Regions from separate parts of the Pelorhabdus sp. sgz311001 genome, predicted to be linked through region 2. Evidence: riboswitches for the same ligand, from Rfam matches in the RefSeq annotation. Region 2 holds a riboswitch; the other holds the start of a gene.
The links. A riboswitch is a leader RNA that binds a small molecule or an ion and turns the genes downstream of it on or off. The one in region 2 is predicted to bind FMN.

Region 1 (6,406 bases), 270 kb from region 2:
ACTTTATTGTTTTGCCTGGCCGTAAGTGTTATGGCAGGATGCGGGAGCAGCAAGTCGGAAGTTGATCAGAAAACGCTGAAGTTTGGGGTAACAAATTTTGCCGACTCTCTGGAGCCAACAGAAAATTATTTTGGTTGGGTTGTCATGCGGTATGGCATGGGAGAAAGTCTTGTAAAGTTTGACGAAAAAATGAAAGTAACGCCTTGGTTGGCCGAAAGCTGGCAAATCAGCAGTGATCATATGACCTGGACCTTTAAAATTAGAGATGGCGTAAAATTTTCAAATGGCAAACCGCTAGATGCGGCTGCCGTCAAGGCTTCGCTAGAAAGGGCCTTTGCCAAAAATAAACGGGCAGTAACCTTTTTTAAATATACAGAAATGTTGGCTGATGGGCAACAGCTCACGATCCGTACAGAGAAGCCGGAACCAAATCTGCCGGGCTTTTTAGCTGATCCTCTATTTTTGATTGTCGATGTATCGGCCGAGGCGCAGCGAAATTTTGCGAAAGAAGGCCCTATTTGCACAGGTCCGTATATGTGCCAATCCTTTGTCAAAGACAAAGCAGTTATGGTGAAAAATCCCTACTACTGGGATGGAGAAGTACCTTATGAAACCGTTGAAATTCCTTCGATTGATGATCCTAATACCCGCGCAATGGCCTTGCAATCAGGCGAAATAGATCTAGCGGTTAATATTGCGGCAGGCGACATTGGTCTATTTAACGATAGTACAAAGTATCACATTGATAGAATTTCTTCGCTTCGCACAGTGCTCGCCCGTATTAATCAAAAGGGTGTGTTGGGCGATCCCAAGGTACGCGCCGCCTTTATTAGCGCTTGCGACCGTAAAGCCTATAACGAAGTAATTCTGAAGGGAACTTTTATTGAAGGCAAAGCGCCTGTACCTCCCTCCATGGATTATGGTTTTGACCAGCTTACTGATCCGAACAGTTACAATATGGAACGGGCTAAACAACTTCTAGCAGAAGCCGGTTGGAAGGACCTAGATGGAGATGGTATCCTTGAAAAAGACGGTAAAAAATTGACTGTAGATTTTGTGGTATACAACAGCCGGGCGGAATTACCGATTTATGCTGAAGCAGTGCAATCGGATGCGAAAAAGGTCGGTTTTGATGTAAAAATAAAAACAGTAGATTATAATTTGGTTGACAAGATGGGGATTAATGGAGAATATGACCTTTTGATTTCTAATATTACTACGGCAAATACTGGTGATCCTGAGATCTTTTTAAACTGGTATTGGCGCACCAATAAACAAGGCGATAATCCTCAGAACGGTTCTGGTTACAGCAATCCAGTTCTCGATAGCAAATTTGCCGAGCTGTCGACGGAATTCGATCTTCAAAAGCGCCGCCAGCTCATTATTGATATACAGCAAATTATTATGAATGATGGAGCCGCCTTATTTTTAGGGTACCCAGAAACCAACATCATTGGTAAGGCAGCTCTGGCTGGGGTCAAAATGTATCCTTCTGATTATTATTGGCTGACAAATCAGATTCGACCTGTAAAAAAATAAAGCACTTAGAGGAGAATGGAGATGTTGTTAGAGGTGCAGAGACTTTTTGTCTCTTATGCAGATCAGGACATTGTTCAAGATGTTAGTTTATCCCTTGCAGAAGGAAATGTTCTAGCAATTGTGGGGGAAAGCGGTAGCGGCAAAACAACGATTATCCGCGCTATTCTTGGCTGCCTGCCCCATGAAGGTCGTGTCCGCGCAGGAACGATTTTGTTTGAAGGTAAGAATGTATTAAAAAATGCTGATCAAGACTGGCGCCAACTTTGCGGAACCAAGATCGCAATGGTTTTTCAAGACAGCGGCAGCATGCTAAATCCAATTCAACGAATCGGCAAGCAGTTTGTCGAGTATATCTGTGAGCATTCGTCTATTAAAAAACTAGAGGCCGCTAAGGCGGCGGAAGAAATGCTTAGAAAAATGCAACTGCCGAATCCGGAAAATATTATGAAAAGTTATCCTTTTGAACTGAGTGGCGGTATGCGCCAGCGTGTCGGCGTGGCGATGGCTATGTTTTTTAAGCCGCGGCTGCTGCTGGCAGATGAACCGACATCGGCTTTGGATGTTACGACACAGGCGCAAGTAGTAAAAGAAATGCTAGAAATTTGTCACAAGGATAAAACGGCTATTATTCTTGTGACACATAATATTGGTGTGGCCGCTTATATGTCAGATAGTTTGCTGGTAATGCGCGAGGGGAAAATAGTGGAGTCTGGCAGGACAGCTGATATTATTGCTCAGCCTCAAACGGAGTATGTGCGAGAACTGCTTGAGGCTGTACCACAAGTCGGAGGGAAAAGATATGTCAGCTGAAAAAGCAGCAATTCTAGAGATTGATCATGTCATAAAGCGTTTTCCCGTAGCTGACGGACGGATGTTGACAGCTTGCAATGATGTATCATTATCTCTCTATCAAGGAGAAACACTAGGAATTGTTGGCGAAAGTGGCTGCGGTAAAAGCACGCTTGTAAAGCTGATTATGCAGCTCTATGAGGCGAGTAGCGGGGCTATTTACTATCGGGGTAAAGATCTTACGCAGCTTAAAGGCGAAGCGAGGCGACAAAATCGGAAACATATACAGATGGTATTTCAAGACCCATCTCAGGCCTTTAACCCCAAGATGAAAATAAAGGATATCCTTTGTGAACCATTGCGAAATTTTAATCTGTTAAAGAGCCGGGAAGCACCAATACAAGTTGCCAAGCTTTTGCAGCTTGTTGAATTGCCAGAGGCTTTTGCGAATCGTTATCCTAGCAACATGAGCGGCGGACAACGTCAGCGTATCGGAATTGCCCGTGCGCTGGCTTTGTCGCCAGAGATTCTTGTCTGCGATGAGGCGACTAGCGCTCTTGATGTATCTGTTCAAAAAAAAATCGTGGAACTTTTAGTAAGAATACAACAGGAAAAACATTTATCCATGATTTTTATCTGTCATGATTTAGCATTGGTTGCTCAGATTAGTCATCGCATCGCCGTCATGTATCTTGGTAATATTGTCGAAATACTCTCTGGCAGTGATTTGCAAACTGCTAGGCATCCTTATACTAAGGCACTCTTACAAGCTGTTTTTCCAGTAGCACAAAAAGGAAATTCAGAGGTTCGTCTGTTAGAAGGGGAAATACCAAGTCCGCTCGCCTTGCCGCCAGGGTGTCCGTTTCAAAATAGATGTCCTGAAACCAGAGAAATTTGCAAACAGGAAAAACCTAAATTACAAGCGATTTCAGCGGAACATCGTGTTGCTTGCCACTTAGTGAGTCGCGCTTTAAAAGGTTGCTAAAATTTCTTAAAAGTGATACACTAACAGAGAAGTTGAAAATTACATAATATAGTAAAGATAGCCTTTGGGGCCAGGTGAGAAAGCGTGCTTTCAATTCCTGACCGGCGGTTAAAGCCCGCGAGCCGTTATGGTTGATTCGGTGTAATTCCGAAGCCGACAGTACAGTCTGGATGAGAAAAGGCTGAGTAGATTTGTTTGTGTTGCACAAGCTATTTTCAGGCCCCTTTGTATATTTTTTTCTACAAGTGGCTGAAGATAGCTTGTTTTTGTTTTTCTACCTCGCCCTGACTGAAAGGCAAGATTGCAGGTGAAACAGAATGATCATAACTAAAGAAGAACGACAGTATCATGAAAAGTTCATGCAAATGGCAATTGCTGAGGCAAAGCAAGCTTTAGGCTGTACCACGCCAAATCCTCTTGTTGGCGCCGTGATTGTAAAGGATGATAAGGTGATTGGCAAAGGCTATCATCATATGGCAGGAACGCCCCATGCGGAGATTCATGCGCTACAAGAGGCGGGGGAAGCGGCAAACGGCGCTACTATTTATGTAACTCTGGAGCCCTGCTGCCATCACGGTAGGACAGGTCCTTGTACTGAGGCGATTATAGCGGCAGGTATTCGCCGCGTCGTTGTGGCAATCACTGATCCCAACCCGCTTGTAGCCGGCCATGGCATCGATAGATTGCGTCAAGCTGGTATAGAAGTCTTAGAAGGAATCTGTTGTTTAGATGCCGTAAAAGTGAATGAAGCGTTTGTGAAATGGGTTTCAACTAAGATGCCTTTTGTCTTATTAAAGACAGCCATGACGCTTGATGGTAAAATTGCTACAGCGACAGGACAGTCCCAATGGATTACTGGCCCTGCCGCCAGACAAACCGTTCATCGTCTGAGAAATCAGTATGATGGGATTCTTGTCGGAATTGGTACGGTGCTTGCCGATGATCCGCTTTTAACAACGCGGCTGCCTGAGGGCCCAGGTTGTAATCCAACGCGGATTATTCTTGATAGTAAGGCTCGTACACCGCTTGATGCCAAAGTCGTTACAAATAAAGAAGCGCGAACTATTATTGCTGTAACAAAGTCTGCGTCAATGGATAAGGTAAAGGCCCTAGAAGCTGCCGGTGTAACGGTTTGGACAATTAGTGAAGGGCCAAGCGGCTTGAATCTTAGAGAACTCTTTAGCCGTTTAGCCAGTTATCCTGTAACAAGTATTCTTGTAGAAGGCGGCGCTGCTGTCAACGCTTCTGTGCTAGCAGAAAATCTAGCTGATAAGGTGGCTTGGTTTGTGGCGCCAAAGATCCTTGGCGGCAAGACGGCGCCATCGCCGATTGGTGGCAGTGGCGTGGCAAGTCTTTCGCAGGCTTATGAACTAGAGGATCTTGCCATAGAGCAGCTAGAGGAGGATATTCTCATTAGCGCTTATCTCAAATCACGGGAGGGACGCGATGTTTACCGGACTTGTGGAAGAATTGGGTAGAGTGAAACAGATTGAAAAGACGGCAAAATCAGTTCGCCTGACAATTGCCGCTAAAAAAGTCCTTACTGATGTAAAGTTAGGTGACAGTATTGCCGTGAACGGCGCCTGCCTTACAGTTGTTGATTTTAGCACCAGCCAGTTTACGGCGGATGTCATGCCGGAAACTGTGAAACAGACAGGTCTTAGAGATCTTGCGATTGGCGCTGCTGTAAATCTGGAACGGACGCTTCGCGTTGGTGATCGCTTGGGCGGTCATATTGTGAGTGGTCATATTGATGGAATCGGCACAATCCAGAATGTAAAAAAAGATGATATTGCCGTTGTTGTTACAATTACTGCGGCGGCAGAGGTCATGAGATATATTGTAAAAAAGGGCTCTATTGCCATTGACGGAGTCAGTCTAACTGTTGTTGATTGTGATGCGCATTCGTTTAGTGTATCACTCATTCCTCATACTTATGAAGTGACAGCTTTAGCTACCAAGAAAATTGGTAGTACTGTTAATTTGGAAACTGATATTTTGGGACGCTATGTGGAAAAGTTATTACAGAGTGACACTACTGAAGCAGTAGCTGAGCCAAGTCGCATATCCACTGCTTTATTAGGTAAATATGGGTTTCTAGCATAAAAATTTTAAAGAAAGTATTCTTGTTATAAGATGGAGGGATAGTATGTTTAACACAATTGAAGAGGCCATTGAGGATATTAAACAAGGAAAAATGATTGTTGTTGTTGATGATGAAGACCGTGAAAATGAAGGCGATTTATTAATGGCTGCCGAAAAGGTAACGCCAGAAGCTGTCAATTTTATGGCTACTCATGCTCGTGGCCTAATCTGCATGCCTGTTGACGGTGCACGGCTTGATGAACTCGAAATTCATCCTATGGTGGAAAACAACACTGACAACCATGAAACAGCATTTACTGTATCCGTTGATGCGGTAACGACAACAACTGGGATTTCTGCTTTTGAACGAGCAGAGACCATCCGTTGCATTTTAGACAGTAAATGCAAACCAACGGATTTAAGACGTCCTGGCCATATTTTTCCGTTGCGCAGTCGCGAAGGCGGTGTTTTGCGTCGGGCGGGGCATACCGAAGCAGCAGTTGATTTGGCGAAGTTCGCCGGTCTTTATCCTGCTGGCGTGATTTGCGAAATCATGAATGAAGATGGGTCTATGGCGCGCATTGATTCTCTGCAAAAGTTTGTAAAGCAGCATAATTTAAAACTGATTACTGTTGCCGATTTGATTCGCTACCGGAAACGTCATGAAAAGCTGATTACGAAGGCAGCTGATGCAACGATGCCGACGAAATATGGTCAATTCCGGGTTGTTGCCTACGAGAGCGCACTTGATAAACAGTGCCATATTGCCTTAGTTAAAGGCGATGTTTCTGGCAAAGAAAATGTTCTTGTTCGTGTTCACTCTGAATGCCTTACAGGCGATGTGTTGGGATCTTTGCGCTGCGATTGCGGCGATCAGTTGGCCGCATCTTTAAAGCGAATTGAAGCAGAGGGCGAAGGCGTACTGCTCTATATGCGTCAAGAAGGCCGCGGCATTGGTCTCGCTAATAAAATTCGCGCCTATGCTCTGCAAGATAAAGGCAGTGATAC
Region 2 (6,406 bases):
GGTATATCTTTAGATGATTTTGGCACAGGCTATTCATCTTTAACATATTTAAGGGATTTGCCAGCGACAATTCTTAAAATTGATAAATCTTTTGTAGATCAAATTAGTATGGATCAAATGCAGTTAAATATAGTTGGCTCCATTGTTTCCTTGGGCCATAGTTTGGAAATGACGGTAGTCGCTGAAGGAGTTGAAACAGCAGAACAATTAAATTTACTTAGACTGTTTCATTGTGATTGTATACAGGGATATATTTTTGGCCGACCCTTAAAAAGCGATAAGGCAATTCAAACATATTTGCAAAAAAAATCTTGCTAGATACTTGCGTATTTTTCAGAAATCTTTTATACTAAATAAAGTAATTATACATAATGTTTTAGTTATGTATAGTTAATAGCTATGGGGGTATAGCTCAGCTGGGAGAGCGCTTGAATGGCATTCAAGAGGTCAGCGGTTCGATCCCGCTTATCTCCACCAAACAAACATAGACAGCGTAAGGCTTTGAGGCCTTACGCTGTTTTTATATTATGTTAAGTTGTCCCTTGCCGAGTCCCTTATGACGAAAATTCGCTTGGATATTGAGAATAATACGTCTACTGGACAGGTATAGAAAGCTATAAGATAATAATCTTAAACATTTATGTGGAGGAGAGGTCTAATTGAGACAGAAAATTACTTTGATTACTTTAGGCGTTCAAGATATGGAGATTTCACGCAAATTTTATCAAGAAGGGTTAGGATGGACTCCTTCAAAAGCTAGTCAAGAAAGTATAGTCTTTTTTGACCTAGGCGGTGTCGGGTTAGCCTTATTTCCCATTAATGAACTTGCTAAAGATGCAATGGTAAACGCAGGAGGAGCTGGTTTTTCAGGGATTACTTTAGCTCATAATACAAAAACCAAAAAAGAAGTAGATCATATACTTCAACAAGCCGAACAGGCAGGCGGTAAGATAATGAAAGAAGCGCAAATGGTATTTTGGGGAGGTTATAGTGGGTATTTTGCTGATCCCGATGGCCATTTATGGGAAGTAGCTTGGAATCCCTTTTTTGATTTTGACGCGAACGATGCATTAGTTTTTCCTTAATTTTCATAAGTATAGTTATAATATAAGGATCATGGCAATAGCTTTTTCTACTAAGTGGGTAGCAAGAGGTACTGCCTTAATGGATTCAAAAGTAGGCAGCAGAAACCTTGTAGCTTAACCGTAACTTAACCTAGCCATAACAATACATAAGGAATTTTTTGCTATAATGAAACTAAGTTAAATAAACGATTTGACCCAATGGGCAGATACGTTTCAAATAAGTTCCCTTGTACACAGTTATTCCCTCATTTTCCGCCGTAATGGCGGTATTTTTTTGTTATAAATCTTAGTGATGATATTTGCTTGGGTATGAATAGGATGTTATTAGGCAGTGATCCATTCAAATTGTATAATTTTTTGAGGTTTGGCCATGGTTTTTCTTAAGCAAGTCAGTAATAAATCTTTCACGATACGTATATAATGGCAAAAGAGAGGCCTCAACCAGAGGCTGAGGCTAATTCAAATCAGAGCATTAAAATGAAGTCGATAATTAGGAAGAGGAGAATTACGAAGTCTTGGATGGTTAAGTCGATAGAAATTTTCATAAGACCACCTCCAAGTTTATTAAGGAATAGGTCACAACTATTCCTTATATTTTTTATGCTCAAAAAATAAAAATATACCTAATTCAAAAAGGTACGAAAGCAAACTGGACAAAAAGATAGTTAGAAAAATGTGAGAAGGCTACTTAAAACAGAAATACTGAGATAAAAAAATTGATATAAAAATTGACAAATATAAACTTTCAGGAATATCATATACTTAGTGACTTATTCTCAGGGCGGGGTGAAATTCCCCACCGGCGGTATCTCAGTTACTACTGAGGAGCCCGCGAGCGCTCTTGATATTAAGAGGACAGCAGAACTGGTGAAAAACCAGTGCCGACGGTACAGTCCGGATGAAAGAGGATAAAGCAGTCAGCTAATTTTATTTTCAATAGACAGAAAACTGATGCACTATAGGTTTATTATTTTTGTAATGAATAAGCTGTCTGTATCTGTGCCCTGATTCTAGTAAGTCCTACTAAACTATTAGGAGGAAGTATACTATGAATCAAATTTTTCTTACTGAATATGAAAGTGCCGCCATGCGAGTGGAAGCAGCTCTTAATGCACTGCGCTGCGGCCAAGGAATTTTAGTTACTGATGATGCGGGTAGGGAAAACGAAGGCGATATCTTCTTTGCTGCAGAGTCTTTGACAAATGAGCAAATGGCAATGTTGATTCGTGAAGGCAGTGGAATTGTCTGCTTGTGTTTGCCTGAAGAAAGAGTTCGGGCATTGGAGTTACCAATGATGGTAGAGGTTAATACAAGTAGCTTTCAAACTCCTTTTACAGTTTCCATTGAAGCAGCAGAGGGCGTTACGACAGGTGTTTCAGCAGCTGATCGTGTAATGACAGTGAAAGCGGCAATTTCTGATCCTGTAAATCCTGATAAGCTTCGGCGGCCAGGACATATTTTCCCATTAAGAGCTAAGCCAGGCGGAGTATTAGAAAGACCAGGCCATACAGAAGCGAATGTTGATTTAATGCGGCTCGCAGGCTTGAAACCTTATGGAGTTTTATGTGAACTGACCAATCCGAATGGCACAATGGCGCGGTTGCCGGAAATTATAGAGTTTGCTGAAGCGAATAATATGGTAGTCGTTACCGTGGCAGATATAATTGCTTACCGAGAAAATAAAAAAATATGAAATAAATTGTGATTGATTGTATGAAGTATTATGGAGAGAAATGCTATCTGGCGTTTCTCTTTTTATTTCTCATTGCTGGTTTGGTCCTTCTATTTAGAAAAGCGAGCGTAAAGGAGATAATTATTGTGGCTGTTAAAGGCTGGGATAAGTTAATAATTACTACGGATGATGGCGAAAAGGTTGAAGCGATTGCGCCAATCATTATTTCGGCAAGCCGTGCAACTGATATTCCTGCGTTTCATTCCGAATGGTTTATGAATCGGCTCAATGCAGGATATGTAAAATGGATGAATCCATTTTATGCAAGTTATTCACAATATGTTTCTTTTGAAAAGACGAGAGTTATCGTGTTTTGGACAAAAAATCCTAGGCCAATCATTACATATTTAGATGATATAAGTAATAAAGGGTTAAACTTCTACTTTACTTACACTGTCAATGATTATGAGGCGGAAGGCTTGGAACCCAATGTACCGCCTTTAGATGAAAGAATTAATACATTTATCGAATTATCTAATAAGATAGGCAAAGAGCGAGTCCTATGGCGATTTGATCCTTTAATTTTAACAAATAGCTTGGATATAAGTACACTGTTAGCAAGAGTTGAAAAAGTAGGTGACTCATTATATCAATATACAAATAAACTTGTGATTAGCTTTGCCGACATCCAGGGGTATCCCAAGGTGCAAAAAAATTTAAAAAGAGCAGGTATAGAATATAAAGTATTTACGAACGAAGCTATTTTAGAAATGGCGAAGGGAATTCAGGCTATCAATAAAAAGTGGAATTTATCTATCGCAACTTGTGGCGAAGCGATTAACTTACAAAAGTATGGGATTATGGCCAATAAATGCATTGATGATGAATTAATGCTAAAGTGTTTTTCTCATGATAAAAGGCTTATGGAATTTTTAGGATATGAAAGAGTTCAAATGGATTTATTTTCAGCGCCCCCTCGTGCAAAACGAGTTGTTAATCTAAAAGATACAGGGCAAAGAGCCGCCTGTGAATGTATCGTAAGTAAGGATATAGGACAATATAACACGTGTATGCATTTATGTTCATATTGCTATGCAAATTATTATCCCAATATGGTAAGGAATAATTTTAAAAAATTAAATCGATATGGAGAAACGATTTTGACGTAAGATACGCTTTATTTGGCTTTTGCAGCTGAATAGAGCGTTTTTTTATTGTTTTTTATAACTTTAGGTATAGTTCTTTATTGTTCTAGAAATCATGTCAAAGCCTTATTAAACCTATATTTTTATTGAATAATAATTATTAGAAAAATATATCTTTTGACAGAAGCAACTTTACTTTAGTTCTATTACACTATACTCAAGAGGAACAAGAAAACAAGAACGGCAAGCTGCCGGAAGAAACATCCTGTTAAAAGATCTCATTTATCTTATTATTATATATTTTTGGTCAGGGAATACTAAGGAGGCGATGCAGATGATCTGTCAAAAATGTCAGAAGGCTATGGGGATTTTGCCCAAATCGACCCTGGATGGTTGTCTCTATCCAGAAAATAGAGTTCAAAGTAGCTGTGAATATACTTTTTATTATTGCAGGAAGTGTCATGTTTTGGGGATGAGGAAGGAATCTGTACATGAAATTATTACAATACAAAATGAGATTCCTAGCATAGAATGGTAAATAGAAAAAAAGTTACACTAATTTTACATAATATATAGTATAATATATATGGATATGGAGAAAACTTATTTTTTAGATACGATTTTTAAAAATAAAATGGAAATGGTTAGAAGGGATTGATCTTATGCACTATTTGTTTTGGGGACTCGGTGTTGCGGCTGTAATTGCAAGCGGCTTATTTATGCACATGTATTCGGTTTTACAAGTTATATAATAAACAATTCGAGCTTTCTGGTAAAGCTGGGATTTTATTTTCAAAGGAGAAAAGGATGGAGCGTAAAAGAAGTACTGTTTTCAGTCAATCAGTTAGAAAATATGCCGTTACAAGTGTTGTTGTATTTACGGCGCTTGCTGTTGGCTTTATAGCTGGCTGTACCAATAAAACGCCTGTTTCTTCAGCGGAAACTAAAAATGCCGCTAAACAAACAGCTGTTATGCCAGATGGATTAAAAGGCGTTCACACTGTCGCAGCGGCAGGTTCTGTTGATGTAGCATTTAGCCCTAAGGGTGGTGTTACTAATATGATTGTAGGCGAACTGGGAAAAGCGCAAAAATCTGTACAAGTACAAGCCTATAGTTTTACTTCAAAAGAAATTATTGATGCCTTGATTGCTGCTAAAAAACGTGGCGTCGATGTGCGGATTATTATTGATAAAAGTAATATTGATAATGATGATAAGGAGACCGCTAGAGAGAAGAAAGAAAAAGAATTGCTTAATTCAATCGCCGATAGCGGAATTTTAATGAAAGTTGATTCGGATTTTCAAATTGCTCATAGTAAGATTATGATTATTGATGGAATGGATGTCATTACAGGGAGCTTTAATTTTACGTATTCGGCGGAGAACAGCAATGCTGAAAATTGTTTAATTCTTCGTGGTAATAAGGCGCTGGCTGAACAGTATGTGAAGAATTGGCAGTGGCGTTGGGATGCAACAAAAGCTTATGCAAAACAATAAATTTTAGACTTCCTTGTTAAAAGAGACTGTCGGCGAAATGCTGACAGTCTCTTTTTATCAAGAAGATTCTTTCGAAGCATATTTTGTTTTCATACTTTTTGCTATAAATTGTGCATATCCTTTATCAAGTGAATAAATGTGAGGAGTGATTGAATCACGTAAAAGTTGAAGAATTTGATTACAGATGAAAGGATTGTTTACATTCATTTGGTTTTTATAATTTTGGACTTGTTCAAATAAATTTTTATGGGCCTTTTTGTGTAGGGAATAACTGGGATATTTATGATGCAGCATAAATTTTTCCTCGTGAAAAAAATGATTTTTTAAAAACACCAAGACCTCATCAAGGAGAGCTTCTAAGTTATGAATTTGATCTTTATCTTTAGTGGCATCATGGAGCGCATTCAGCATGGAAAAAATCTCTTTATGTTCTTCATCGATACTATCGATGTGTACGCTGAGTTGGCTATTCCATTTAAAAAGTATCATGATTTGTAACCTCCTAAGTGAGTAATGTAATCATTTAATATAATAAAGTGTACCATTTTTTGCGATGCTTTTATATAGTTTCATTAAAAGTTGTTATATTCTGAGATTTTTATTAAGTGAATTTTATTTTTGTTTTATGAAAATGCGAGAAGCAAAAGAACTAAAAAGAATTTACGGTATTATTTTTACATTGGATATAACTATATTGCTATTGTTTGGCGATTTATAGGAAATTGGAAGAGTTTGGCGAAATAGTATGATGATTCAATAATTTGCTATTAAATTGATAATTTTTGCTTCTCTTTTTACTATAACTAAAGGATTATTTTTGAATCCTTTTACTTTACTTTGCAAGGTATGGATAAGAAGTTCAGTAAGGAGGGAAAAAGATGAACCGTACGAATCAATTGACCTTAGGAGAGACGGTCAATGTTCAAATTTTACAGGAAATACAAGATAAATTTTCTGATGCGACAGGTCTCGCTGCGGTTATTGTTGATGCTGAGGGCAATCCGATT

Region 1: linked by a shared signal. The riboswitch ahead of ribD (bifunctional diaminohydroxyphosphoribosylaminopyrimidine deaminase/5-amino-6-(5-phosphoribosylamino)uracil reductase RibD) and the one ahead of ribB (3,4-dihydroxy-2-butanone-4-phosphate synthase) in region 2 are both predicted to bind FMN.

Annotation. Positions count from the first base shown of each region.
Region 1 covers NZ_JBVXUT010000001.1:943,434-949,839, forward strand. The annotation lists gene AC0MXB_RS04900 (ABC transporter substrate-binding protein) at 31-1,539, shown strand; gene AC0MXB_RS04905 (ABC transporter ATP-binding protein) at 1,561-2,349, shown strand; gene AC0MXB_RS04910 (ABC transporter ATP-binding protein) at 2,339-3,313, shown strand; FMN riboswitch at 3,370-3,499, shown strand; gene ribD (bifunctional diaminohydroxyphosphoribosylaminopyrimidine deaminase/5-amino-6-(5-phosphoribosylamino)uracil reductase RibD) at 3,631-4,791, shown strand; gene AC0MXB_RS04920 (riboflavin synthase) at 4,760-5,419, shown strand; gene AC0MXB_RS04925 (bifunctional 3,4-dihydroxy-2-butanone-4-phosphate synthase/GTP cyclohydrolase II) at 5,463-6,406, shown strand, end outside.
Region 2 covers NZ_JBVXUT010000001.1:671,872-678,277, forward strand. The annotation lists gene AC0MXB_RS03465 (EAL domain-containing protein) at 1-318, shown strand, start outside; tRNA gene AC0MXB_RS03470 (tRNA-Ala) at 402-477, shown strand; gene AC0MXB_RS03475 (VOC family protein) at 660-1,085, shown strand; FMN riboswitch at 1,854-1,999, shown strand; gene ribB (3,4-dihydroxy-2-butanone-4-phosphate synthase) at 2,134-2,778, shown strand; gene AC0MXB_RS03485 (DUF1848 domain-containing protein) at 2,904-3,926, shown strand; gene AC0MXB_RS03490 (phospholipase D family nuclease) at 4,710-5,399, shown strand; gene AC0MXB_RS03495 (bacteriohemerythrin) at 5,457-5,888, opposite strand; gene AC0MXB_RS03500 (sensor histidine kinase) at 6,278-6,406, shown strand, end outside.